One region of the Rahnella sp. BCC 1045 genome, then DNA from elsewhere that is predicted to be linked to it. Evidence: predicted binding sites of a transcription regulator. Region 1 holds the regulator's gene; each other region holds the start of a gene.

The links. Region 1 encodes PhoB, which activates phosphate uptake and scavenging genes when phosphate is short. Its sites were predicted from a motif close to CTGTCATAAAACTGNCNNAT; they were not measured.
Region 2: a site for PhoB is predicted at 4,555-4,574, ahead of nudF (ADP-ribose diphosphatase). Genes of this name have one in related genera too.
Region 3: a site for PhoB is predicted at 3,654-3,673, ahead of serA (phosphoglycerate dehydrogenase). Genes of this name have one in related genera too.
Region 4: a site for PhoB is predicted at 4,562-4,581, ahead of glpT (glycerol-3-phosphate transporter). Genes of this name have one in related genera too.

What each region holds. Positions count from the first base shown of each region.
Region 1 is NZ_JAFMOZ010000143.1:34,335-41,557, forward strand. Features, by position in the region: gene J1782_RS23345 (cobalamin-independent methionine synthase II family protein) at 1-1,087, opposite strand, end outside; gene phoR (phosphate regulon sensor histidine kinase PhoR) at 1,344-2,663, opposite strand; gene phoB (phosphate response regulator transcription factor PhoB) at 2,687-3,376, opposite strand; gene sbcD (exonuclease subunit SbcD) at 3,604-4,842, shown strand; gene sbcC (exonuclease subunit SbcC) at 4,839-7,223, shown strand, end outside.
Region 2 is NZ_JAFMOZ010000142.1:70,886-78,108, forward strand. Features, by position in the region: gene ygiD (4,5-DOPA dioxygenase extradiol) at 29-817, shown strand; gene J1782_RS22635 (glutathionylspermidine synthase family protein) at 871-2,031, opposite strand; gene J1782_RS22640 (DUF1190 family protein) at 2,040-2,708, opposite strand; gene tolC (outer membrane channel protein TolC) at 2,899-4,386, opposite strand; gene nudF (ADP-ribose diphosphatase) at 4,618-5,253, shown strand; gene J1782_RS22655 (DUF1249 family protein) at 5,250-5,675, shown strand; gene cpdA (3',5'-cyclic-AMP phosphodiesterase) at 5,703-6,533, shown strand; gene yqiA (esterase YqiA) at 6,530-7,111, shown strand.
Region 3 is NZ_JAFMOZ010000143.1:143,149-150,371, reverse strand. Features, by position in the region: gene mscS (small-conductance mechanosensitive channel MscS) at 1-104, shown strand, start outside; gene argO (arginine exporter ArgO) at 275-892, shown strand; gene J1782_RS23895 (oxidative stress defense protein) at 1,015-1,755, shown strand; gene J1782_RS23890 (LysR family transcriptional regulator ArgP) at 1,818-2,720, opposite strand; gene rpiA (ribose-5-phosphate isomerase RpiA) at 2,936-3,598, shown strand; gene serA (phosphoglycerate dehydrogenase) at 3,939-5,177, shown strand; gene asr (acid resistance repetitive basic protein Asr) at 5,530-5,949, opposite strand; gene J1782_RS23870 (5-formyltetrahydrofolate cyclo-ligase) at 6,130-6,726, opposite strand; RNA gene ssrS (6S RNA) at 6,766-6,949, opposite strand; gene zapA (cell division protein ZapA) at 6,999-7,223, opposite strand, start outside.
Region 4 is NZ_JAFMOZ010000132.1:63,885-71,107, reverse strand. Features, by position in the region: gene J1782_RS16035 (lysoplasmalogenase) at 1-139, shown strand, start outside; gene J1782_RS16030 (zinc/cadmium/mercury/lead-transporting ATPase) at 254-2,611, shown strand; gene tusA (sulfurtransferase TusA) at 2,629-2,889, opposite strand; gene J1782_RS16020 (7-cyano-7-deazaguanine/7-aminomethyl-7-deazaguanine transporter) at 3,111-3,782, shown strand; gene J1782_RS16015 (DcrB family lipoprotein) at 3,907-4,473, shown strand; gene glpT (glycerol-3-phosphate transporter) at 4,712-6,064, shown strand; gene yigL (sugar/pyridoxal phosphate phosphatase YigL) at 6,141-6,950, opposite strand; gene pldB (lysophospholipase L2) at 6,999-7,223, opposite strand, start outside.

The DNA.
Region 1 (7,223 bases):
CGATATCCACCACCAGTTTAAGTTTTTCCCACTGCTGCGCTTCGGTCAGGCTATTGCCTTCTTCCGTAGACGCGAAGCCACACTGCGGGCTCAGGCAAATCTGGTTAATGTCCAGATATTCAGCCGCCTCTGCGATCCGTGCTTCCACGGTTTTCGCCAGCTCAAGTTCACCGGATTTGGTGGTGATCAGCCCCAGAACCGCCTGCTGATGACCTTTTTTGATGAAACGCAGTGGCTCAAAACCGCCTGAACGTTCATTGTCATATTCCAGGAAGAAGGCGTCGATATTCACACCGCCAAACAGAATCTCTGCCACCGGCTCATAGCCACCTTCAGAAATCCAGGTTGAACGGAAGTTACCGCGGCAAACATGCAGGCCAATCACCAGATCGTCAGGTTTACCGGCGATGGCTTTGTTGAGCACGTCAGCGTAAGTACGTGCTAACTCTTCCGGAGAGTCACCCCGTTCGCGGATTTGTTTCTTCTGATCTTCAGAACACAGGTATGCCCAGACGGTATCGTCGAGTTGCAGATAACGACAGCCGGCATCGTAAAAGGCTTTGATCGCGTCCCGGTAAACCTGTGCCAGATCGTCAAAATAGTCTTTCAGATCAGGATAAACGTCTTTGCTGATAGCATTTCGGCCACCGCGAAAATGCATCACGCTCGGGCTGGGAATAGTCATTTTCGGCACAGCCGTTCCGCTGATACTTTTCAGGAAACGGAAATCTTCCAGCATCGGGTGCGAACCAAAACCGAGTTTGCTCACCACTTTGATACTGCGCGCTTTCGTCTGTACGCCGTTGAACTGGATCCCCTGAACCGCATCATAACCTTCCACCCCTTCCAGGCCTTCGAAGAAGTCAAAGTGCCACCACGCACGGCGGAACTCGCCATCCGTCACAACCTGCAGACCGGCTTCACGCTGCAAATCCACCACACGGCGGATTTCAGTGTCTTCCACCGCGCGCAGCTGTACTGCATTAATCTCACCGGCCTGAAACTGTTTGCGGGCTTCTTTGATCGCGGCCGGGCGCAGGAAACTGCCAACGACGTCAGCGCGGAACGGAGGGGTAGTACGTTGCATGAAAACTCCTTAAGGCATCACGCCCCTGGCGGAATGCGAATGATTTACAAAGTAAATAATTACATTGCGTTATTTATAGACATCTGGATGTCTAAACGGCTTTAAGGCCATACTGTCATGCAGCCTCTTCACTCACAACAGAGGAATTTTCATGGGACGTGAAATAAATTCATGATCATCAGGCAGAATCACGCCATAAATAGAAATGAAAAAGCCTGCTATCGGCTGATAACAGACTTTACGTAAATTGCTGAAATTAAGGTTTTACGGTGACCGGGGAGTCTGAACCCTGAGGAACAATCAATTTTGGTGCCAGCGTGAACATAAACCGCGTGCCGACGCCGACTTCGCTGAGAACTTCGAGTTTCGAATTATGGTGGCTGAGCGCATGTTTTACGATGGCGAGCCCCAGTCCGCTGCCGCCGGTCTGGCGTGAGCGCGCCTTATCCACACGGTAAAAACGTTCGGTCAGACGCGGTAAGTGCTGCGGCGCAATGCCCGGCCCGTTGTCACTTATCTGAAACTGCGCGCCATGTTGAATTTGCTGCCAGCTGACTTCAATCCGCGTGCCCGGCGGGGTGTGATTCACGGCGTTATACACCAGATTCGACACCGCACTGCGCAGCTGATCTTCATTGCCAAAGACTTTCAGCTTTTCGTTTACGCGAAACACCACTTCATGTTTCCCGCCGCTTAACGTCTGCACTTCCCGCTCAAGCATGCTGAGCATCACCGGAATATCGACCTTCTCGTGCATATCGATATTGGCGGATGCTTCGATTTTCGACAGGGTCAGAAGCTGCTTCACCAGCCCGTCCATGCGCCTCGTCTGCTCCTGCATCGTATCCAGCGCTTTGGTGCGGAACGGCTCTTCCAGCTTGGCGTCTTCCATCATTTCCAGATACCCCTGCAACACAGTGAGCGGCGTGCGAAGTTCATGGCTGACGTTGGCAAAGAAGTTACGTCGCGCGCCTTCGAGCTGACGCATTTGCGTGACGTCACGCGCCACCATCAGAAGCTGCCCCTCGGAATACGGCATCACGCGAAACTCGACGTAATGTTCATTATTGAGTTGCAGATTCAGGGCACGGCTGAAGTCACGGGTCTGGATCCAGGTGCGGAATTCCGGATAACGCAGCAGGTTAAAAATATGCTGGCCGTTATCTTCCGGCCAGCGGAAACCAAGCAGATCCTGCGCCAGTCCGTTACACCAGAAGATATTGCCTTCTTCCGTCGCCAGAACCACCGCATCCGGCAGCGATTCGGCACCGCTGCGGAAACGTTTGATCAACTGACCTAATTCACGACGACGTCGCCGGTTGCGCATCTGCATCTGGTTCAGCCCGTAAAACAGCGGTTCCCAGCTCCAGCGCCCGTTCGGCGGGGTGATGCTGCGGTCAAGCCACAGCCAGTGAGAGAGTTTAAGCTGATTGTAATAATTCCAGCCCAGCGCCGCGACCAGCGACGCAAAGAGGAGCCAGCCGAAATGGCCGACGAAAATTCCGAGGATCAGGGCTGGCAGACAAAAGAGAAAAAATTCGCCGGCCAGACGTTTCCATGACAAACGTTCTAACACACAGGTTCTCCGCTGTGGGGGACTCAATAACGCGTTGAGAAACGATATCCGGTACCACGAACAGTCTGGATCATTCTGTCATGTCCACTGGTTTCCAGCGCTTTACGCAAACGACGAATATGCACGTCTACCGTGCGATCTTCCACATAAACGTTAGTGCCCCACACGTTATTGAGCAACTGTTCTCTGCTGTAAACGCGTTCGGAATGGGTCATAAAGAAGTGTAACAACTTAAATTCGGTCGGCCCCATATCGAGCGCCTGCTCGTTGGCCATCACCCGGTGAGACGACGGATCCAGACTGAGCCCCTGCATGTCGATCACTTCTTCGACCGCCATTGGCGAAATCCGGCGCATCACCGCTTTAATACGGGCAACCAGTTCTTTTGGTGAAAACGGTTTAGTGATGTAATCATCGGCACCGACTTCCAGGCCGCGCACCCGATCTTCTTCTTCACCGCGAGCGGTCAGCATCATCACCGGAATTTCGCGGGTCAGTGCTTCACGTTTAAGGTGCTTAATAAACTGAATACCGGAACCGCCGGGTAGCATCCAGTCGAGCAGGATCAGTTCTGGGTAAGGTTCCACTAACTGGCCAATCGCTGAATCAAAATCTTCAGCTTCTACTGCCTGATATCCATTCTGTTCCAGTACAAAACACACCATTTCACGGATTGGAGCTTCGTCTTCAACCACCAATATACGTCTAGCCATCGTAGGTCCTGCCAATAGGTTAGCGATCTTTTATTTGATTGCGGGCGCCATTATGCGTCAGTTTTGTGACAGATTTATGAATGAAAATGATGGTTCATTTAAGGCAAATATGACAGATAAATTCCCGCCATCCTGCTGAAATTGGTCTGATTTATCGGGGACAGGTTCCCCCGCCGACGTTTATACTTTGCACCATTGTCGTCATACAGGGTTCACACGGGAGTCTCATGCGCCTGATCCACACCTCCGACTGGCACCTCGGCCAGTACTTTTTTACCAAAAGCCGCGCCGCTGAACATCAGGCATTTTTGCGCTGGCTGACCGGTCAGGTGCAGCAGCATCAGGTGGACGCCGTCATTGTCGCCGGGGACATCTTTGATACCGGTTCGCCGCCCAGTTACGCCCGCGAGTTGTACAACCGCTTCGTGGTGGAATTACAACAAACCGGCTGTCAGCTGGTGGTGCTGGCCGGGAATCACGATTCCGTCGCCACCCTCAATGAATCCCGCGAACTGCTTTCGTGCCTGAATACGCGGGTGATTGCCACCGTCGGTGAAGACCTCTCTGAACAGATTTTAGTGTTAAACCAGCGTGACGGAAAACCGGGCGCGGTGCTTTGTGCTATCCCGTTTTTACGTCCGCGCGATTTGCTCGCCAGTCAGGCCGGACAATCCGGCAGCGACAAACAGCTCGCGTTGCAGGAAGCCATTGCGGCGCATTATGACGCGCTATATCAGGCCGCACTGGCGAAGCGTCAGAAACTTGGTATGCCGTTGCCCATTATCGCTACCGGCCATCTGACCACCGTCGGCGTCAGCACGTCTGACTCCGTGCGCGACATCTATATAGGCACGCTCGACGCCTTCCCGGCCCAGGCATTTCCGCCGGTAGATTACGTGGCGCTCGGGCATATTCACCGCGCCCAGTGCGTCGCAAAAACCGAACATATCCGTTACAGCGGCTCGCCGATTGCCCTGAGTTTTGACGAACTGAGCAAAGCCAAAAGTGTGTACTTACTCAATTTCGACGGCGCAACGCTTAACGCCATCGACACGCTGGAAATCCCGGTTTTCCAGCCCATGCAGATCATCAAAGGTTCGCTGGCTGAAATCGAAAAACAGCTGGCGCAGTTTGCAGGCGGCGATATGCAAAAGCCGGTCTGGCTGGATATCGAAGTCGCCACGCAGGATTATCTCAGCGATATCCAGCGGCGTATTCAGACGCTGACCGCAGATTTGCCGGTGGAAGTCGTTCTGCTGCGCCGCAGCAAAGAACAGCGCATCCACAGTATTGAGCAGCAGGAAAAGGAAACGCTGAGCGAGCTGAGCGTCAGTGACGTGTTTGAACGACGTCTGGCGCTGGAACCGGATCCTGATGAGCCGCGTCAGGCGCGGATGCGCACGCTGTTTGCGCAGGTCGTTGAACAGATCACCAGCGGTCAGAATGCGGAGGACGGCGCACAATGAAAATTCTCAGCCTGCGATTAAAAAACCTGAACTCGCTGGAAGGCGAATGGAAAATCGACTTCACCGCTGAGCCGTTTGCCAGTAACGGTTTATTTGCCATCACCGGCCCGACCGGCGCGGGGAAAACCACCCTGCTCGACGCCATTTGTCTGGCGCTTTATCACCAGACACCGCGTCTGAACGTCACGCCGAGTCAGAATGAACTGATGACCCGCCACACCGCCGAATCGCTGGCGGAAGTCGAGTTTGAGGTCAAAGGCATTGGCTACCGCGCGTTCTGGAGCCAGCGCCGGGCCAAAAACTCGCCGGACGGCAATTTACAGGCGCCGAAAGTGGAACTGGCACTGCTGGCCGATGGAAAAATTCTGGCCGACAAAGTGCGCGATAAACTTGATGCCATCGCCGAGCTGACCGGGCTGGATTTTGGCCGTTTCACCAAATCAATGATGCTTTCACAAGGCCAGTTCGCCGCGTTCCTGAATGCTGATGCCAACGACCGCGCGGAATTGCTGGAAGAACTCACCGGCACCGAAATCTACGGGCGGCTTTCTGAGCGCGTGTTTGAACAACATAAAGAAGCCAAAAATCAGCTCGACGGTTTGTATCAGCGTATGGCAGGTATCGAGTTGCTCAGCGAAGAGCAGCGTCAGGCGTTTGAAACGGAACTGGCCGCGCTGAACGCGCAGGAAATTATCCTCAGCCAGCAGGCGCTTCAGCGCCAGAAGGATCTGAACTGGTTGCAACAATGGCAGCAGGTACAGCAAAAATATCAGCAATCTCAGCAGCAGCTGACGGCGGCAGAGCAGGAAAACCTCGCCGCAGCGCCGCAGTTGCAACAACTCGCGCGCAGTGAACCGGCTGAAAAGCTGCGTCCGCTGCTCAGCGACCGGTTGCGCTGTGAGAAAGAAACACAGGAGTTACAGCAGGCGCTCACGCAACTGGTTCAGCAACAGCAGCAACAGGCCGCACAGATGACACCGCTGGCTTTGGCGCTGGAACAGGCGAAAACCGCTCGCCAGAAACAGGCCGGAGAGCAGCGCCAGCTACAGACGCTGATGGACGAAAAAGTTCTGCCGCTGGATAGCGAAATTGCCCGGTGGCACAAATCACTGACTGACACGCAGCAGGCCGTCAGTGAAGTACAGAAACAGGCCAGTGAGCATAACGCGACGCTGGCGAAAATCACCGAAGAACGGCAGAAACTGGAGGTACAGAGTCAGCAGCATCAGGCGAAACACACCACGCTGACCGCCGCGCTTGAGACTCAGCAACAGCGTCAGGTTGAACTGGAAAAACAGCAGCCGCTGACGGCGTTGCAGAAGCGGCAATCTGAACTGGCGCAACTGCGTCCGGTACGCCAGCAGCTGTTCTCACTCGCACAAATTTTCCCTCAGCTCGACTCACGTGTCCGTCAGCAGCATCAGGATATTGCGCAGAATCAGACGGCAATCGCGGAAGAAGAAGAACGCCTTGGCAAAATCCGTCTGCAATGCCAGAAACAGCTCGAGCATCTGAATGATGTCAAAGCGCGGCTGAAAAGCGAGGAACTGATCGTCAGCCTGACGGCAGAACGCGCGAATCTGCAAAGCGGCCTACCCTGCCCGCTGTGCGGTTCCACCTCGCATCCGGCGATTGAAAGTTATCAGGAGATCAAACCGTCTGAAACCGCGCAGCGTGTTGAGAAAATGCAGCTGGAATTTGATGCAGCGAAAGCCAGCGGAATCGAACTGGCCGCGAAAATTAAAAGCCTGAAAGAACACCAATTGCGCCTGCAAACGCAGCTTGAGCACGACCAGCAGCAACTGAACGCGCATCTCGAAAACTGGAAGAAAATCAGCGCTCCGCATGGTCTGACGTTCACCCTGAATGATGCGGCGGACATTCAGCAATGGCTGGCGTCATGCGATCAGGAAGAACAGCAAACACAGGAAACCCTCCGCCAGCATGAACAGCTGGCGCGTGCGCTGCAACAGGCGAAAGACGCCCTCAGCGAAGCCGCCGGCGAACAACAAAAAGTCCAGCAGCAAAGTGCATTGCTGGCAGAGCGTTTTTCGCTGACGCAGCAAAACCTGACGAAGTCTCTGGAACAGCTTGAACGCCTGCAAACCCAGTATGCGGATGGCGAGAAAACGCTGAAGGAACTGACGGCGCAGCGCACAGAACTTTTCGGTGACCGTCAGGTTACGCAGGTTCGCGAGCACTTACATCAGCAACAACAGGCCGCCGAGAAAGCGGTCAGCGAAGCCGAGACTGCCCTTCACCGGGCGCAGGAACTTCGCGACAAACTGGCCGGTCAGCTCGCCAGCACGCAATTGCAACATCAGCAGGCCACGGCCCGTCTGCATCAGGCACAAACAGACTGGCAACAGGCGCTGGCCCAC
Region 2 (7,223 bases), on a different contig from region 1:
TTTTTCAGTCTGCGGTAAGGAATTAATGATGACGACTCAACGTATGCCCGCACTCTTCTTAGGCCACGGCAGCCCGATGAATGTGCTGGAAGATAACGTTTATACCCGTGCCTGGCATGCGCTGGGCGAATCTTTGCCACGTCCAAAAGCGATCCTGGCCGTATCTGCCCACTGGTTTACCCGCGGCACGGCGGTGACGGCGATGGAAAACCCGCGCACCATCCATGATTTTGGTGGTTTCCCGCAGGCGCTGTTTGATAAACGTTATCCGGCACCGGGTTCACCGGCGCTGGCGAAACGGGTTCAGGAATTGCTCAGCCCGGTAAATGTGATGGCCGATACCAGCGAGTGGGGGTTTGACCACGGCACCTGGGGCGTATTGATCAAGATGTATCCGGACGCCGATATTCCGGTGATCCAGCTGAGCATCGATGGCACGCAGCCGCCGGAATATCACTATGAACTGGGCAAAAAGCTGGCCGCGCTGCGTGACGAAGGCGTGATGATTGTCGCCAGCGGTAACGTGGTACATAACCTGCGAATGGTGAAATGGGACGGCAACGGCGAGCCGTATCCGTGGGCGATTGCGTTCGAAAAGTATGTGAAAGATAACCTGAGCTGGAAGGGCGAGGCGAAAGATCATCCTCTGGTGAAGTTTATGGAACATGAAGGCGGCGCGTTATCGAATCCGTCTCCGGATCACTATCTGCCATTGCTGTATGTTTTAGGTGCGTGGGAGGGTTCGGAGCCGATCACACTGCCAACTGACGGGATCGTGATGGGATCGCTTTCCATGCTTTCTGTTCAGGTGGGATAACGCTCAAAAACAAAAAGGATAATGAATTCCTTCATTATCCTTTTTTACGCGTTTTATCCGACAATGGTATGTGGATAGAAACGTGACAGATCCTGCGTGATCAGCGCTTTATCTTCGCGGATGCCAATCCCGCAAGGCTGATCGTTGACCAGCCAGCTGCCGATCAGCGTGTAACTGCCTTCGAATACCGGCAACGGATGGAACTGTTGCACGATCATGCCTTCTGCACCATACGGGCCGTCAACACTGGCCACTTCATGGCCTTTCTCGATGACTTTGATGTTAGCGCCTTCGCGTGAAAACAGTGGCTTCACGACGTAGTGATCCAGTTCCGGGTGAGCATCTTCAGCAAAATACGCCGGTAACAGATTCGGGTGATCCGGGAACATTTCCCACAGCAACGGCAGCAGGGCTTTGTTCGACAAAATGGCCTTCCAGGCAGGTTCAAGCCAGCGAACACCGGCGTCTTCCAGCTTGGTGGCGAACACTTCGCGGAACATAAATTCCCACGGATACAGCTTGAACAGGTTGGAAATCACCTGATCCTGCGTATCGGTAAACTGCCCGCGCTCGCCCAGACCGATTTCTTCGATAAACAGGAATTCGCTGGCCAGTTCAGCCTCCAGCGCGCAGTCCTGTAAATACTGAACGGTGCCGCGATCTTCTTCGGTGTCCTGACAGCAGGCGATGTGCAGTAACGAAAAACCGTGCTCGTTCTTCAGTTCGCTGAAACGCTCGATCAGCTTTTCCTGCAAACTGTTGTACTGATCGGCATCTGGCGGCAAGTTACCCGCAGCGATTTGATCTTCGAGCCACAGCCACTGGAAGAAAGCCGCTTCATAGAGAGAGGTCGGTGTATCGGCGTTATTTTCCAGCAGCTTGGGTGGATTCACACCGTCATAGGCCAGATCCAGGCGCGAATACAGCGAAGGTTGTTGCGTGCGCCATGAACTGCGGACAAATTCCCAGACGTGTTTTGGGATCTGGAATTTCGCCATCAGTTTGTCGTCATTCACCACACGCTCAACCACTTTTAAGCACATCTGATGGATGTCGGCAGTGGCGTCTTCAATCTCTTCAATCTGCGCCAGCGTGAACTGATAATAAGCATCTTCACACCAGTAGGGTTCGCCATACATGGTGTGAAAATTGAAGCCAAACTCCGTGGCTTTTTCGCGCCAGTCCGGGCGCTCATTAATCGCTAAACGTTTCATTTTATCTCTTAGCCACCCATGCTGCGGCCAGGGCTGCGAGGTGCCGCAGAGGAGCTGCGTTGCATTGAGGTTTGTTTGGCTACGCTGTCGCCGAAGCCACCGCGTGTAATAGTGTTTGTGACTGCCGGTTTCGGTGCCATGGCGGTTTTCGGCACATTCATGGTGCGGCCACCTGCGGTTGCCGGGCCATAGTTTTTGCCGGTGGCATCGACGAATTTGCCGTTTGCCGGGCTGGCCGGGTTTTTAGAGCTGAAAAGAGGCTGCTGCGCGTAAGCGCCGCCGCTCATCATCCGGCCCATCATATAACCTGCCATCAAAGGCATCCACATGCTGCCACTGCTCTGGCCTTCGGCTGAAGCGACACCAGCCTGCGCGGGAGCCTGAGTACACTGGCCTTCGCCGAACTCAGCAATACAGTCTTCACGGCTGGCGTATTTAGGTGCCGTTTTTGCCGCTTCTGTTTTGGCTGCGTTGTAGGCATCGACGCACTGCGTGCTGCCGGACGGATTGGCTTTCGTACAGTCGTCAGCATTCTGATACAAGGAAACCGTTTCGTCGGTTTTCTCACAGGCAGACAACATAAAGACGGCGCTTACCGCCAGTGCGACAGGTGTGATCCGAGAGCTACGCCATGATTTACGGAAGGTAGCCAGGTTAACGTGTTGTGTCCGTTTCATCGTTCTTATCCCATGTGTAGGGCTTTTTTGCCCTTTCCCAGTAGGGCCTAAGAATAGGGGAAAGTGGGTGATTGTTAAAGCAGCGAAGGCAATTGTTACGAGACTTTACAGAGGGGCGTGACGGAGGCAAAAAAAAGCAGCCTTTTCAGGCTGCCCTGGTCTTTACGATGAAAAAAGAAACCTGCCAGATTTAGTTCTGGAAAGGGTTGCCGCTTTTCTTCGTCGTGCGGGTTTGGGTGGTTGCGCTGGCTTTTTCAGTACGCGGTGCAGCCGCCGTGCTGTTGCCATAACCGTCCGCCGTGGCGTCCTGCTGCGGGGTTTCAGGTGCAACCTGATCCGGTGCCGTTGGCACAGGTTTACCCAGAGCACCGTTCAGTGCCAGCAGATCGCTTTCGTTTAGCGTACCCAGTGCTGACTTGATGTTCAGCTGGTTGATCAGATACGTGTAACGGGCGCTGGAAAGCTGTTGTTTGGCGTTATACAGCGTGGTGGTCGCATCCAGCACATCAACGATAGTACGTGTACCCACCTGATAGCCGGCTTCCATCGCATCTAAAGAACTCTGAGCAGAAACAACGGCTTGTTTATAGGCGTTGATGCTGCTGATAGAGGCAGAGATGTTGTTGAAGGAAGAACGTACGGTCTGAACAACGCTGCGGTGCGCGCTTTCCAGTTGTTCGCTGGCGCCAACAAAATTGTACTGAGCTTGTTTGACCTGAGAGGTTACAGAACCGCCGCTGTACAGTGGCAGAGAGAAGCTCAGACCAATTTTGTTCTGGCCTGCATCGGCATCCTGGTAGCTGGAAGAACCGCCAGTTTTGTCGCCGTGGTATTTGGTATTGCTGATACCGGTAGACGCGGTCAGATCAACCGTAGGCATGTGGCCGGTTTCCGCATAACGGATTTGCTCACGAGCCAGATCCTGTGACAGACGTGCAGACAGCAAGCTCAGGTTGCGGCTTTCTGCTTCTTTCAACAGGGTGGCTACCGGCTGCGGACGCGTGGTGTTGAAGTTATCCACGTTCAGGGAAGAGAGTTGCGGATAGTACATGCCGGTCACCTGACGCAGAGATTCCAGTGCGTTATCCAGGTTATTGCGGGCAGTCACTTCGTTAGCCAATACGGTGTCGTATTGTGAACGGGCGTTTTGCACGTCAGTGATAGCCACCAGGCCAACATTAAAACGCTGCGTGGTTTGATCCAGCTGACGATAAATAGCCTGTTTCTGCGCTTCGGTATAAGAGAGTGAATCGATCGCACTCAATACGTTGAAATAAGCCGTCGCAGAATTCAGGATTAAAGATTGCTGGTCAGTCTGGTAAGACACATCCTGAATACCGGCAGTTTTTTCCTGCAAGGTCAGTGCGCGCCATTTTGACATATCAAAAAGGGTCTGCGTTAATTGCAGGCTGGCGCTGCCAACATCACTATTAACGCCATTCGCATCGCGGTAGCCATTGGTATAACCATAATCCGCACCCAAACCGAGTTGCGGTAATAAAGGACTGCGGCTTTCGTTGATTTTTTCGAATGCAGCATCCCGGTCAGCAGCGGATTTGCGCAGGTCCGGGTTACTCGTCCTGGCTTGCTGATAGACCTGCATCAGGTTTTCGGCCTGGCTTATCGTACTGAAGCCGCCCAGGCTGAGTCCGATGAGAAGGGGGAGCAGTTTCTTCATTTGCATTCCTTGTTGTGCAGCAATGTTGTTATGTATGGTGGCGCAGTCAAATAAACCAATAGACGCGGATTCTAGCAGAGTCAGGCTAGCGGGGAGGTTGGCTTAACGTGCCTTCCCCGCTGGATGTGCCTAAATCTATCACAAACAACCTTGATTATTATTAACGCATTTTCATCAAACTGACCTCAAAGGACGATAAATTGCCTTTATGAGGGAAGAGGAAAACAATCCATGTGTGCATTCAAAAGTTCACCGGTTAGTTTCGGTAAAGATGATGTAGAAATTATTGCACGTGAGACGCGATATAAAGGTTTTTTTTCTATTATTGCATATCGGTTTCGTCACCGGCTGTTTAATGGGGAAATGAGCGGCGAAGTTGTGCGTGAAGTTTTCGAAAGGGGCCATGCAGCGGTGCTGCTGCCTTATGATCCGCAGCGCGATGAAGTCGTGCTGATTGAACAGATCCGCATCCCATGTATTGATTCCAGTGATACCCCATGGCTTCTGGAGATGGTCGCCGGTATCATTGAAGAGGGCGAGACAGTCGAAGACGTCGCCCGCCGTGAAGCACTCGAAGAAGCGAACATTGTGGTAAAACGCTGTAAACCGGCTGTGAATTACCTGGCCAGCCCGGGCGGAACCAGCGAGCGTCTTTCTATTATGGTCGGCGAAGTTGATGCGACAACGGCAGAAGGAATTCACGGTCTGGAAGCAGAGAATGAAGACATCCGGGTGCATGTGGTCAGCCGCGAACAGGCTTACCGCTGGGTGGAAGAGGGAGCGATAGATAATGCGGCGTCAGTGATTGCTCTGCAATGGCTGCAGCTACACCATGAATCCCTGAGAAAAGAGTGGGCCATCGAATGATTAAGCGCTATACCCCTGATTTCCCTGAAATGATGAGATTGTGCGAAACCAATTTCGCACAATTGCGCCGTTTGATGCCGCGCACCGATGAGCCCGGTGAAACAGTGACATATCAGGTGAGTAGCGCCACATATTGCCTGACGATCCTCGAATCGACGCGCTATACGTCGCTGGTGGAAATCAAACAGACCGCACCGGCCGTCAGTTACTGGAGCCTGCCTTCACTGACGGTTCGCCTGTATCACGACGCCATGGTGGCCGAAGTGTGTGCGAGTCAGCAGATCTTTCGCTTCAAAGCACGCTATGATTACCCTAATAAAAAGTTGCATCAGCGTGATGAAAAGCATCAAATTAACCAGTTCCTGGCGGACTGGCTGCGTTATTGCCTTGCGCACGGAGCGATGGCAATTCCGGTGTGTTAGACAGACTTCAACAACAAAGGAAACGATTTGGAAAGCCTGTTTAAACTGCCTTTGGTGAATGGGGCCAAAGTCAGAATTCTACAGATTACAGATACCCATCTTTTTGCCGGTGAAGATGAGACATTGCTGGGCGTGAATACGTTTAACAGCTATCGCGCGGTGCTGGACGCTATAAAAGCACAGCAGCGCGAAGTCGATATCATCGCGGCAACCGGTGATCTGGCTCAGGATCAGTCGGTGGAAGCCTACCATCAGTTTGCCCGTGGTATCAGCGAACTGGCGGCACCCTGTGTCTGGTTGCCCGGTAACCATGATTTCCAGCCTGCAATGGTGAATGCCTTGCAGGAAGCCGGGATCAGCCCCTCCAAACATGTCCTCCTCGGTGACGACTGGCAGATAATCCTGCTCGATACGCAGGTTTTCGGCGTGCCGCACGGAGAGTTGAGCGAGTATCAGCTGGAATGGATGGAACGTTGCCTGAATGCGTATCCCGATCGCTTTACCCTGCTGATGCTTCATCACCATCCGCTGCCTTCTGGCTGTACCTGGCTCGATCAGCACAGCCTGCGTAACGCGCACATGCTGGCGAATGTTCTGGTCAATTACCCGAAAGTGAACACGCTTTTGTGCGGCCACATTCATCAGGAGCTGGATCTCGACTGGTACGGACGTCGTCTGTACGCCACGCCGTCTACCTGCGTTCAGTTCAAACCGCATTGCACTAATTTCACGATTGATACCGTCGCACCGGGATGGCGTTATCTCGATTTGTATCCTGATGGCCGTGTCGAAACCCAGGTTTTCCGTCTGGAAACCAGCGAGTTTCATCCTGACACCGAGTCGGACGGGTACGAATGAATACCTTACTTTACCTGCACGGTTTCAACAGCTCACCGAACTCGGCCAAAGCCACGTCGCTCAAAAACTGGCTGGCGAAGAACCATCCTGAAATCGATATGGTGATTCCGCAATTACCGCCGTATCCGGTCGATGCGGCTGAGCAGTTAGAAAACTTAGTGATCCGTCATGCCGGTAAAAAGCTGGGCATTGTCGGTTCCTCGCTGGGCGGGTATTACGCCACCTGGTTGTCGCAATGTTTCGCCGTGCCCGCGGTGGTGGTTAACCCCGCCGTGAAACCGTATGAACTGCTGATCGACTTCCTCGGGCAAAACGAGAACCCCTACACCGGCCAGCAATATGTGTTAGAGTCACGCCACGTTTACGATCTGAAAGTCATGCAGATTGAACCGCTGGAGTCGCCGGATTTACTCTGGTTACTGCAACAAACGGGCGATGAAATCCTCGATTACCGTCAGGCTGTGGCGTATTACACTGCTTGTCGTCAGACGGTCGAACCTGAAGGAAATCATGCATTTGTCGGCTTTGAACGCTATTTTTCGCCGATTGTAGATTTTCTTGAGCTGACGGCAGACTAACATCGTCAGGGTGACGTTTTCCCCGGATGTTTCGCGTCTGCTTTCTGCCAGTGCTTCCGCCCGCCCAAATACTGTATCGTTAGCCCACAAACCTATGAGCCACGAATAATCA
Region 3 (7,223 bases), 110 kb from region 1:
CGCTGGATAAAAACAATATCAATATTGCGTATCCGCAAATGGACGTTCATTTGTATCCGGCGGCCCCTGTCGTTGTGGATAAAAACGTACAGCCTGCGGAATAAAGTCGCGGCTTCTCAAAGGGCGCCTGCGGGCGCCTTTTTTGTGTCTGAAAAATGGGCTCCTCACAAATAAGTCAGGCTAATGACCGATTAGAAATATCCATTTCCTCTAATGACACCAAAGCCCTTACACTGCGCGCAATCTCTGTTATTAACTCTTTAAGGATATTCACGTGCTGGCTATTTTCCTGCAAGGACTGGCGATGAGCGCCGCAATGATTTTACCCCTCGGGCCGCAGAATGCGTTTGTGATGAATCAGGGCATTCGCCGCCAGTATCATCTGATGATTGCGTCTTTATGCGCGCTGAGCGATATCGTGCTGATTTGCGGCGGGATATTTGGCGGCAGCGCGCTGCTGAGCAAATCGCCGCTGTTATTAGCGCTGGTAAGTTGGGGCGGCGTGGCATTTCTGCTGTGGTATGGCTGGGGCGCGTTTCGCACGGCATTCAGCAAAAATCCTGAACTGGCGCAGGCGGAAGTGGCGAAGCAAAGCCGCTGGAAGATTGTCGTCAGCATGCTGGCGGTGACCTGGCTCAATCCTCACGTTTATCTCGATACGTTCGTCGTATTGGGTAGTCTGGGCGGAAGCCTGAGCCACGACGAACGTTCGTGGTTTGCGCTCGGCGCGGTCAGTGCTTCTGTGCTGTGGTTCTTCGGGCTGGCCATTCTCGCGGCATTACTCGCGCCCTGGTTAAACACCGGGAAAGTGCAGCGCGTCATCAACTTTATTGTTGGCGTAATTATGTGGGGGATTGCCGTACAACTTGCGCGTCAGACCGGCGTATTTTGAGTTTTTACCCGAAAACAGGTTTTTGTCACTAATCTTAGTTTCAGTTGTAACGGTTTATGCTACGGTTTTGCGGATTGATTGAATTAACTATTGCCAGATCTTTGATGATTAATGGAGGCACTGTGAAACTGAAAGCATTGGCTGTAGCAGCGATGTTGGGATTAGGGACTTTACCTTTAGCGTTGCACGCGGCAGAAGTTCCTGCCGGCCCGCACGTGGTGACATCAGGTACGGCAAGCGTTGACGCCACACCGGATATCGCGACGCTGGCCATTGAAGTGAGCGTATCGGCAAAAGATTCCGCGAGCGCCAAGAAACAAGCCGACGATCGTGTGGCGGAATATTTTGGTTTCCTGCAGAAAAACGGAATTGAAAAGAAAGACATCAATGCCGCGAATCTCAGCACACAGCCGGAATATAATTACCTGAAAGACGGCAGCTCAGAGCTGAAAGGCTACCGTGCGGTGCGTCAGGTTCAGGTGACATTGCGTCAGCTGGATAAACTGAACGATTTGCTGGATGGCGCATTAAAATCCGGCCTGAATGAAATCCGTTCTATCGAACTGGGTGTGGCAAATCCTGATCGTTTCCGTGACGAAGCGCGTCAGAAAGCCATTGATAACGCCACACAGCAGGCAAAGTCTTTGGCAGAGGGCTTCCACACCAAACTGGGGCCGGTTTACAGCATTCGTTATCACGTCGCCAACTACCAGCCAATGCCGGTTGCGCGCATGTTTAAAGCCGCCGCCGCACCCACGCAAAATGATGCCGCTGAAACCTACGAACAGCAAAGCATTCACTTTGATGATCAGGTCGATGTGGTGTTCGAACTGCAGCCGCAGGCACCCGCACCAGCTCAGTAAATATGACGCCGTAATAATGAAAAACCCGCTCCGGCGGGTTTTTTGTTTTCTGCGGCGCTAAATCAGTCCTGACGCAACACCTGATGTCCGTGTGCCAGCAGGGCATCGGTGACTTTACGCATCATGCGGCTTTCCGGCGCAAAGCGGTGCCAGTACAGCATCCGGCGCTGGAACAGGCCGGGCGTCAGGTCGATAAGCTCGCCGCTTTCCAGCTCTTTCTCGATTTGCAGATGCGGGATCATACAACAGGTCGTGCCCTGACGTGCCAGCTGCACAAAGGCTTCCGACGAGTTAACGATATGACACGGCACGCTGCCCGGTGACAAATCGAAGTTCTGTTGAAGGAACGCCTGGTGCATATCGTCGAGATGATCAAACGCAACCGCCGGCGCTTTCAGCAGCGCGGAACGGGTGACGCCGTTCGGGAAATACCGATCGGCAAACGGCTTGGAAGCGACAAAGAGGTAATCCAGCGCGCCAAGTTGATCGACCAGACAGCTCGGAAGCGGCTGCGGCTGAATACTCACCGCGCCGACCACTTCACCGCGGCGCAGACGTTCCTGCGTCCGGGTTTCATCTTCAACCTGCAAATTCAGGCGGATAGGTGAATCGACCAGCACGGATTTCAGCGCCGGTAACAGCCAGGTTGCCAGACTGTCGGCGTTGACCGCCAGCGAAAGCAGCAGCGGCGTATCGTTACTGTCGCTGTTACTGTCACTGCCGAGCCACTCCTCTTCCAGCAATTCCACCTGATGTAACAGGGCCAGTAATTTCTGCCCCTGTTCCGTCGGACGAGGCGGCACGGTACGCACCAGCAGAGGCTGGCCGAACAGATTTTCCAGTTGTTTAATGCGCTGAGAGACCGCCGATTGGGTGATGCAAAGCTTTTGTGCGGCGCGCTCAAAACCGCGCTCACGGATCACCGCGTCCAGTGCCTGTAGCGTTCTATAGTCCGGGCGTTTCATCGGAGTTCTGTCCCTTGGATTTAATTTTATCCGAACACTATGCCACAGATTGTCAGGTTTTGTGGTGAGGAAAATCGGGGCGCTTACAACCCAATTGCACTTAATAAGTGTGATCTGGTCACGCTCTTGTCTGCCCAATCTGCCGGCACATGCTTTATAATCACCGACACTTTTCCGTATTCACGCCACTTACGTTATCAGACAGAGAAGCCATTATGACGCAGGAAGAATTGAAAAAAGCAGTCGGCTGGGCCGCACTGGATTACGTGACTCCGGGCACCATCGTCGGTGTCGGAACCGGATCCACCGCCGCCCATTTCATCGATGCACTGGGTTCGATCAAAGGTCAGATCGAGGGCGCCGTTTCCAGCTCTGACGCTTCAACGGCAAAACTGAAAAGCTTAGGCATTCACGTTTTCGACAGCAACGAAGTGGACTCGCTGGACGTTTACGTTGACGGCGCGGATGAAATCAACGGCTTCATGCAGATGATCAAAGGCGGCGGCGCTGCGCTGACCCGCGAAAAAATCATTGCCGCGATCGCCAAAAAATTCGTCTGTATTGTGGACGCGTCTAAGCAAGTCGATGTGCTGGGTAAATTCCCGCTGCCGGTAGAAGTCATCCCGATGGCGCGTTCTTACGTTGCGCGTGAACTGGTGAAACTCGGTGGTCTGCCGGAATACCGCCAGAACGTTCTGACTGACAACGGCAATATCATTCTCGACGTCCATAATCTGAGCATTCTGGATGCCGTCGCGATGGAAAATAAGATCAACGGAATTGCGGGCGTGGTGACGGTAGGGCTGTTCGCCAACCGTGGCGCCGACGTTGCGCTGGTAGGCACTTCTGAAGGCGTAAAAACTGTCACGCTGAAGTAACCTATCAATAAGCAGAAGATCTGGCTGCTTTTGCTGAAAGCAGCCAGTCATCTCCCTGTCATAACACAATGTTATGAAGATGATAATTTTCTGAATGAATCATCTTTTCTTCAAAAGCCTTAATTTGGTGACTTATGTCACATTTCTCACTATCGCCTCCTGAACGTCTTGCTTTGTAAAATCTAACCAGCAGGAAATGCTGAAAACCAACAGGCGCGGTGAGCCTTCTGCTGTCTGGCAGGCAATCGTTTGTATTGATGATGGCGTATTTTTTGTTATGTTGACTGTGAGCAGTCACCTAGCAGTTCGAATTCAGCCAGAAAAAATATAGGGTCGGGAAATGGCAAAAGTATCACTTGAGAAAGACAAGATTAAATTTTTGTTAGTGGAAGGCGTCCACCAAAGTGCGGTTGATACACTCCGTGCCGCGGGTTACACCAATATTGAATTTCACAAAGGTGCTTTAGATACGGAATCGCTGAAAGAATCGATCCGTGATGCGCACTTTGTTGGACTCCGATCGCGTACTCAGCTGACCGAAGAAGTGTTCCAGGCAGCAGAAAAACTGGTGGCTGTAGGGTGTTTCTGTATCGGTACTAATCAGGTTGACCTGAAAGCGGCAACCCGTCGTGGTATTCCGGTCTTTAACGCACCGTTCTCTAATACCCGTTCCGTCGCCGAAATGGTGCTGGGCGAAATGCTGCTGATGATGCGTGGTATTCCTGAGGCCAACGCCAAGGCGCACCGCGGGATCTGGAACAAACTGGCCGTCGGTTCTTTTGAAGCGCGCGGTAAACGTCTGGGTATTGTCGGCTACGGCCACATCGGTACACAGTTAGGTATTCTGGCGGAAAGCCTGGGGATGCGCGTCTTCTATTACGACATCGAAAGCAAATTGCCGCTGGGTAATGCGCAGCCGATTGCGACTCTGGAAGAACTGCTCAGCACCAGCGACGTCGTGACCCTGCACGTTCCAGAAACGCCAGGCACCAAAAACATGATTTCCGAAGTGCAGCTGGCACAGATCAAACAGGGCGCATTGCTGATCAACGCCTCACGCGGCACGGTGATCGACATTCCTGCCCTGTGCAATGCGCTGCGCAGCAAACATCTGTCCGGTGCAGCTATCGACGTCTTCCCGGAAGAACCGGCGACCAACAGCGATCCGTTCAATTCTCCGCTGTGTGAATTCGACAACGTGCTGCTGACGCCACACATCGGCGGTTCTACCATGGAAGCGCAGGAAGGCATAGGCCTGGAAGTGGCGGGCAAACTGGCGAAATACTCTGACAACGGTTCGACTTTGTCCGCGGTTAACTTCCCGGAAGCCTCTTTGCCAGCGCATACCGAGAAAGCCAGCCGTTTGCTGCATATCCACGAAAACCGTCCGGGTGTGCTGACCAGCATCAACCAGATTTTCGCGGAGCAGGGCATCAACATTGCAGCACAGTATCTGCAAACCAGCCCGGAAGTCGGTTATGTGGTTATCGATGCTGAAACGGATGTCACAACGTTGAACACCGCGCTGCAACTGATGAAAGCGATTCCGGGCACGATCCGTGCGCGCTTGCTTTATTGAGAGATCTGCGCAGTAACAGACTATAAACCGCCGAAAGGCGGTTTTTTTATGCTATTTCCCGCAGACGGGAAGATCTTACCGGATGAGTCGTTTGCCAGATTGCTCAAGGCGTTGAGCCGATGACGGGCGCCATCTCAGGGCACTTCACGAAAATGTCATAAGTAAAAGAACAGGCTGACCAGACCACAGAGGATCAGTGAAGACAGGGTGATTTCGAACTGGAAGCGGCGCAGCATCATCCACAGTACCTCAGGATAAAAACTGGAGAAAAAAACACCCGGCGAACCGGGTGTAAATTTAGCATTTCTGGTAATTGCGAGTTAATACCTCACAAAGACTTCTTGGTAACTTCTTATGCTGCTGGGGTTGCTTTTGTAGCCGGAGCAGCTTTCTTAGCATGTTTCACGTGTTTTTTAGCAGCCTGCGCTTTCTGCGCTACCGGAGCAGCTTTCTTAGCATGTTTCACGTGTTTTTTAGCAGCCTGCGCTTTCTGCGCTACCGGAGTTGCTTTCTTAGCATGTTTCACGTGTTTCTTAGCAGCCTGCGCTTTCTGCGCTACCGGAGCAGCTTTCTTAGCGTGTTTCACGTGTTTTTTAGCAGCCTGCGCTTTCTGAGCGACTTTCTTGTGAGTCTTGTGTTTAGTTACATGCTTGGCCGCAGGCGCAGCGGTCGTTGCAGCAGCAGGTGCCGGAGTAGCGGTTGTTTCAGCAGCGAAAGCGACAGAAGACAGACCCATTGCAGCGGCTACAACCAGAGCTAATACTTTTTTCATGTTTAAATCCTCAGAGATATCGGTTTATGTGTCTGCCCCACTGCGGGGCCGTTGAGAAGATAATAGACATGACGGAATTTATTGTCCGTGAGGGATTGGTTTCGGCGTGTAACGGTATGTATAAGGGGAATTTTCTGAGGGGAGTATTCTCTGAGAGGAGTATCAACAGTCAGCCTATCTTCACCACGTCCACACTTTGCCCGGCGTGATCACTTGCGGCAAAGGCACATCCCAGTGCTCCACCGGCAAGACGTCCACCTGCTGGCAATCATGCGCTAAGCCAATCGGATACGGCCCGCCATCCCGCCAGTGCTCCAGCGTGCGGTCGTAGAACCCTCCGCCCATACCCAGACGTTGTCCGTGGCGGTCAAACGCGACCAGCGGCGTCAGGATGATATCCAACTGAGACAATGGCACAACCTGTGTGACATCAAGTTGTGGCTGGAGGATTTTAAGACGATTGCGTACCAGCGGTGTTTCAGGCGCATAGCGCAGGAACAACAGATGGTGAGGGGAAAACGGATGCAGCACCGGCAGACAGAGCTCTTTTCCTTCCTGCCACAGGCGCTGAATCAGCGGTGTGGTATCAAGCTCTCCGTCGAAGGACAGAAAAACTGAAATCGTGGTGGCAGACTGAATTTCAGGGTGCGCGGCAACGCGATCTGCGGCCTGAAGGGCAAACTCTGTTTGCTGACCGGCAGTCAGATTTTTTCTACGCTGGCGAATTTCATTGCGAATATTTTGTCGGGCAGAAGCAAAAAGAGGAGTGTGCAACATAGATACAAACACCAGAAAGGGATGTACCGAAAAGAAAGGGGAATCTCCGAGATGCCGTCGCAGGCTGTAACCCTTGAACCCATGGTTCAAGGTGAACGTGCTGTCGCAATCTTTAGGCTTCTCGGACGGACCGAGCATGCGCACCGATTACGGATCATCACATTCTGTTGGTACTAATTATCGGCTCAGGGGACGGGCCCGCTGGCGAACATCTCAGAGAAATTTTTTACCGCTTCTGACTGGCCTGTGACGAGCCACATCAGCAACGTGTGTTATTCGAAAGGCGCCCCTTCACGTTCAGAGATCCGGCCTTGTTCGAGCAATGCCTGCTCGATGGTTTGTTGCAGCATCCGGATACGTTGTTCCATATTGGATGCGTAATCGCGCGTTTTCAACCTTTCCTGAGCAAGTTCGTGACATACGTTCAATGCCGCGATGAAAACCAGTTGCTCTGTATTGGTGACTCTAGTGCGAACTTTAAGATCTTGCAACCGCTG
Region 4 (7,223 bases), on a different contig from region 1:
CGGCGCTGCGCTGCTGTTGCTGGGGAATATTTTCTGGCTCACCAGCCGTTATCGCTTCACTTTCCGCGCCTCCGACGCACTGGTTGCCGCGTGTTATTTCGGCGGTCACTTCCTGATTGTCCGGTCGCTTTACCTGTAAATTCCTGCGGCGGAACCGTTCTGGTTCCGCTATCTCGAAATTGTTATTGACCTTAGAGCTGACTCCAGGGTTTACACTGGGAGTAATTCCACTCGGTTTCGAACCGGAGGCTTTATGATCCCAATGAAAAATAACAACAGCTGTAACTGCGGATGTCAGGGCAAACGCGCGCCTGCACTGCATATCAACAAAATCAGCATGCCCGCGCAGTCCGGCACACATCCTGCGGGCTGTTGCAGTGACAAAGCTCCGCTGGCGGCATCAGCTTGCGCTACGGCGTCCGACAGCTGCTGCACTCCGAAAACAGGTGAGCACTCACACACTTCCGACGATGGCAGCGCAGAAGGCTCGCCGGGCGAAGATGACCCCAGAGCGCCGCTTTCCGCCAGCCATCAATACAGCTGGAAGGTGGAAGGAATGGATTGCCCGGCGTGCGCCCGCAAAATCGAAAATTCTGTTGCAGGCCTTGATGGCGTAAACCGCGCCAGAGTACTTTTTGCTACTGAAAAACTGGTCATTGATGCCGGTTTTGATATCACAAAAAACGTGCAAAATGCCGTTACCGCCGCAGGATTCACCCTGCAATCTCTCGATAACAAACAAAATATCCCGGAAGCGGAAGAGTCACGTCTGAAAGAAATGCTGCCGCTGATCGTCCTGTCGGTGCTGATGTTGCTGAGCTGGGCGCTCGATCATTTCAACCCGCAAATGGGTAAAATTGCGTTTATCGCCACCACACTGGTGGGATTGTGGCCGGTGCTCCTTCAGGCCATCCGCCAGACGCGCTCCGGTTCGCCTTTTGCCATCGAAACGCTGATGAGTATTGCGGCGCTCGGTGCGCTGTTCATTGGTGCAACCGCCGAAGCCGCGATGGTGTTGCTGCTGTTTATGGTGGGCGAGCGTCTGGAATCCTTCGCCTCGAGCCGCGCACGCAGTGGCGTGAAATCCCTGATGGCGCTGATCCCGGATACCGCCGTACGCGTGGTAAATGACAAAACAGAAACGGTGCCGGTCAGCAGCCTGCGCCCCGGCGATATCATTGAGATCGCAGCGGGCGCGCGCCTGCCCGCAGACGCCATTTTACAAGGCCACGCCAGTTTCGATGAAAGCGCATTAACCGGCGAATCAGTGCCTGTTGAACATCAGCCCGGCGAAAAAGTCCCGGCGGGAAGCCTGTGCGTTGACCGCCTTGCGCGCCTTGAAGTGGCTTCCGCGCCCGGCAACAGCGCCATCGACCGCATCCTGCAACTGATTGAAGAAGCTGACGAACGCCGTGCGCCTATCGAGCGTTTCCTCGATACTTTCAGCCGCTATTACACGCCGGTCATTATGCTGATGGCGCTGCTGGTGATTATCGTTCCCCCGCTGGCGATGGGACTTTCATGGGAAACCTGGATTTACCGCGGGCTAACGTTGCTGCTGATTGGCTGCCCTTGTGCGCTGGTGATTTCGACGCCGGCGGCGATCACCTCCGGGCTGGCCGCCGCGACCCGCCAGGGCGCATTAATCAAAGGCGGTGCAGCGCTGGAACAGCTGGCACTCATTCAGACCGTCGCGCTGGATAAAACCGGTACGCTGACCGAAGGGAAACCAGAAGTCACCCACGTTGTAACCCTGAACGGTATCAGTGAAGGCGAAGTGTTAAGTCTGGCCTCGGCGGTCGAAGAAGGTTCGCATCACCCGCTGGCGCAGGCGATTTTAGCCCGTGCAAAAATCAGTAATCCTTTACCGCTTACGGCGCAGGATCGCCGTGCGCTGGCCGGTACAGGCGTGGAGGGCATTGTTTCTGGCCGTAAAGTTCAGGTGCTGACTCCAAAAAGTGTGGCAGAAAATACGCTAACAACAGAAACCCTTGCGCAAATTACTGACTGGGAATCCACCGGGAACACCGTGGTGGTTGTGTTGCAGGAAGATAATGCCATCGGCCTGATTGCAATGCAGGACCGCCTGCGTGATGACGCCGCAGAAGCCTTGCAGAAGCTCAAAGCCCTCGGCGTGTCGGCGGTAATGCTCACCGGCGACAATCCGCGTGCAGCGAAAAACATTGCCGACCGGCTGGGCATTGATTTCCGTGCAGGCCTGCTGCCGGCGGATAAAGTCTCGGCGGTCACCGCGCTGAATGCAGTTAAACCGGTGGCGATGGTCGGCGACGGCATTAACGATGCGCCGGCAATGAAAGCCGCTACGATAGGGATTGCGATGGGAAGTGGCACCGACGTTGCGCTGGAAACCGCCGACGCGGCGCTGACGCACAACCGCCTGAGCGGGCTGGCGCAGATGATCAGTTTGTCACGCGCAACGCGGGCAAATATTCGTCAGAACATTACGATTGCGCTGGGGCTGAAGGCGATATTTCTGGTGACCACCATTATAGGGCTGACCGGTTTATGGCTGGCGGTGCTGGCCGATTCCGGCGCCACGGCGCTAGTCACCGCCAATGCCCTGCGGCTGTTGCGCAAGAAATCACACTGACCGTCAGGGCTGAGCAATCAGCCCTGTTTTTCCACCAGACCTTTGCACAGCAAATAGCGGTACGGCAGGTTTTCAGTATCAGACGCTAAAAGCCGGTGTTCCATAAAACGGCAGAAACCGGGAATATCGCGGGTCGTTGCCGGATCATCGGCGATGATCAGCAGCGTTTCGCCGTCTTTCATGGTGCGCACCGTTTTGCGAACCATCATTACAGGTTCCGGGCAACGCAGTCCCAGCGCATCAAGCTGATGGTCGGGATTGATAAAGGGGTTGTTCATTTCGTGTCTCAACATCTTCATACGTGAATGCGCGACAGTTTAACCCGCTGGTTTTCTGGTGCAACAAACAAGGCGCATTGCGCTAAAATTAACCATTGAAGCTGTTGCGCAAACGATGCGCAAACAGGTAATATGCGCGCCGCACGTGATGACTCACTGCAGAAGTAAAAATACGTTTGGGTTCCCTCACCCCAATTTCTTTATAAAAAAAGGTCACATCTATGTACTCTTTTACTGCTCAGCAGCGGTTTTCCGCGCTGATATGGCTTTCTCTATTCCACATTGCCATCATTACGTCCAGCAACTATCTGGTTCAGCTGCCTGTTTCCATTTTTGGTTTCCATACCACCTGGGGCGCGTTCACTTTTCCGTTTATTTTCCTGGCTACCGATCTCACGGTGCGAATCTTTGGCGCACCGCTGGCACGACGGATTATCCTTTCCGTCATGATCCCGGCACTGGCAATCTCTTACGTGATTTCCGCGCTGTTCTTTGAAGCACAGTGGCAGGGCGTTGAAGCGCTCAGTAGCCTGAACATCATGGTAGCCCGCATCGCGACCGCCAGCTTTATGGCTTACGTGCTGGGACAAATCCTCGACGTTCACGTGTTTAACCGCCTGCGCCAGAACCGCCGCTGGTGGATTGCGCCGGTCGCCTCGATGTTCCTCGGCAATATCAGTGATACGTTGTCCTTCTTCTTCATCGCGTTTTACAAAAGTACCGATGCCTTTATGGCGGCGCACTGGGTAGAAATCGCGCTGGTGGATTACAGCTTCAAAGTGCTGATCTGCCTGGTGTTCTTCCTGCCGATGTACGGCATGCTGCTGAATATGCTCCTTAAGCGTTTATCCGCACAGGGACATAACCCGCATTCGGCTATCCGCGCACACTGAACAGGGCTCTGGTAAAACACAAATCGCGCCATAATCTGACTTGCATTTGTGGCCTGAATAGGTTGCCATAACGACTGTTAAGTCAACATGTAAGCCTGATAGACAGGCCACTTAAGGAAGCCCGATGCGTAATATCGCGAAAATGATGGGAATGGCAGTACTGATCGCCGGTCTGGCTGCGTGTGACGGTAAAACCACCGATGCACCTGCCGCAGATAAAGGTGCGCCAGCGGCCGCAGCGACGGCAGCGACCACGCCGGTCAGCCTGCTGGAAGGTAAAGTCACTTTCTCCCTGCCGCAGGGAATGAGCGACCAGAGCGGTAAGCTGGGCACTCAGGCAAACAATATGCACGTCTACGCAGACAGCACCGGCCAGAAAGCGGTGATTGTGATCCTGGGTGATAACACCACCGAGTCACTGGACGTTCTGGCGGGTCGTTTACAGGATCAGCAAAAAGCGCGTGATACCAATCTGCAAGTCGTCACCAATAAATCCATTCAGGTGAACGGCCAGACGTTGCAGCAGTACGACAGCGTCATCACCTCTGCCGGTCAGAAAGCGTATTCCTCTATCGTGCTGGGCAAAGTCGACAGCCATTTGCTGACCATGCAAATCACGCTACCAGCAGATAATCAGCAACAGGCACAGACCGATGCCGAAGCGATTATTAATACGTTGAAAATTCAGTAAATTCAGATGTTGTGAAAATATCAGGCGGAGCTCAGGCTCCGCCTTTTTTGTCTTATGCTGTTACTCGTTCTCACAAAATCCGCCTCCGCTGTAATATAAATGTAACAATTCCGTCATAAATCACAGTTCGTTTGTGCGCGAATAGCTAAAATGATGTTCGTTTTGGAACACACTGGCTCCGCCATTTCGTTCGTGACTCACGATGAGTCCGACCTGATTTATGCCATCGGAGGCATTTATGCTCAGTATCTTTAAACCCGCGCCCCACAAAGCTCCTGTTGATGAGGCTCACGTCGATCCGCTTTACCGCCGTCTCCGCTGGCAAATCTTCATGGGGATTTTCTTCGGTTATGCGGCCTACTATCTGGTGCGCAAAAACTTCGCCCTGGCTATGCCTTATCTGATTGATCAGGGCTTTTCCCGGGGTGATTTAGGCTTTGCGCTGTCCGGGATTTCTATTGCCTACGGCATCTCAAAATTTATTATGGGGTCTGTCTCTGACCGCTCGAATCCGCGCGTTTTCCTGCCTGCTGGTCTGATTCTGGCCGCGGCGGTGATGTTGTTTATGGGCTTCGTGCCATGGGCAACGTCGAGCATCGCCATTATGTTTGTACTGCTGTTCCTGTGCGGATGGTTTCAGGGGATGGGCTGGCCGCCGTGCGGTCGCACCATGGTCCACTGGTGGTCGCAGAAAGAACGCGGCGGCGTGGTGTCTGTATGGAACTGTGCGCATAACGTCGGCGGTGGTATTCCCCCGCTGCTGTTCCTGCTGGGTATGGCGTGGTTTAACGACTGGCACGCGGCGCTTTATATGCCTGCTTTCGGCGCTATTCTGCTGGCGGTATTCGCCTTCATGACCATGCGCGATACGCCACAATCTTGTGGTCTGCCGCCGATTGAAGAATACAAAAACGATTATCCGCCGGACTATGTAAAAGAGTCTTCCGAGCAGGAACTGACGGCGAAACAGATTTTCATGCAGTACATTTTGCCGAACAAATTGCTGTGGTACATCGCCCTGGCTAACGTGTTTGTCTATCTGCTGCGCTACGGTATTCTGGACTGGTCGCCGACTTACCTGAAAGAAGTGAAGCATTTTGCGCTGGATAAATCCTCGTGGGCGTATTTCCTCTATGAATATGCCGGTATACCGGGCACGCTGCTGTGCGGCTGGATGTCGGACAAAGTGTTTAAAGGCAACCGCGGCGCTACCGGCGTGTTCTTTATGGTGCTGGTGACGATCGCCACCGTGATTTACTGGCTCAATCCGGTCGGTAATCCGGGTATCGATATGGCTTGTATGATCACCATCGGCTTCCTGATTTATGGCCCGGTCATGCTGATTGGTTTACATGCGCTGGAACTGGCACCGAAGAAAGCGGCGGGGACGGCGGCAGGCTTTACCGGTCTGTTTGGTTATCTCGGCGGTTCAGTCGCCGCAAGTGCGATTGTCGGTTATACCGTGGACTACTTTGGCTGGGACGGCGGTTTTATCGTGATGATAGCCGGTTGCGTGCTGGCCGTTGTGCTGCTGTTGCTGACCATGCTGAGTGAAAATAAACACAAAGCACAGCTGGCCGGACGCGTCTGATTTAAGAGGGTAATAAGATTAGCAAAGCAGGGCAAACGCCCTGCTTTCGTTTTTATGACGCTGGATTTACAGCAGATCAGCTTTCTTGTGCAAGATACATCTTACGCAGGTAATGCGGTACGGCGTCGTCGGCGTTGGAGCCGATAATTTCCGCATCCGGCAGGGCAGCTTTCAGACGTGGCAATGAGCCACTCATCAGGCACCCTTTACCGGCCATCGACAGCATTTCGAGGTCATTCAGACCGTCACCAAAGGCGATGCAATCTTTCAGCGAATAGCCCATCAGCTTAGAAACATATTCCAGCGCGTGGCCTTTCGATACGCCACCCGCCATCACTTCCAGACATACCGGCAATGAGAAGCTGACGTTGACACGGTCGCCCCAGCGCGCGTTGATGGCTTCTTCCAGCGGCAACAGTTTTTCATGATCTTCACAGGTGAAATACACTTTGCAGATGCCGTCGGTTTCCAGCAAACCCGGTTCATACAATTTGTATTTGAAGACGGATTCACGGAAGAAATCATCCTGATCGGCGCGGTCCCGGTTCATGTACCAGTCATCGTTGCGATAAACGTTGGTCAGAATATCCGGGTTGTTATGCATGATGCCGAACAGGTCTCTGGCAATGTCTTCATCCAGATTGTGCGAGAAAATCAGATCGCCGTCAGTGTTATGCACACGCGCACCGTTGGAGGTGATCATGTACGCACTGATTTCCAGATTATCGCGCATCTGCGCCACGTCGATATGGTGACGCCCGGTGGCGAACACGAAATGCACGTCGCGCTGAGTCAGCAGTTTCAGCGTCTCTTTGGCGAACGGGCTCAGGGTATGATCAGGTGATAGCAGCGTGCCATCTAAATCGGAAGCAACAACATGGTACATAGCGTTAGGTTCTAACCTCTGATGGAGTTGTGCGCGGCGAACCGCGGATTAAAGCTGTCGCGCAAAAAAGCGCATGATAGCGTCCAGCGCCTGTGCCCTCAGGTCGTCCCGTTCAAACAGGATCTCATGGCGCGCGCCTTCAATGACCAGCGGTTTTTCCCCTTCACAAGGATGTCCCGCAACGGCCATGGCCTGACAAAAAGCAAGATGGGACCGGTTATCCACTACGCGGTCTTCGCTCGCCTGCAATAACAGAACCGGCGTGGTGATTTT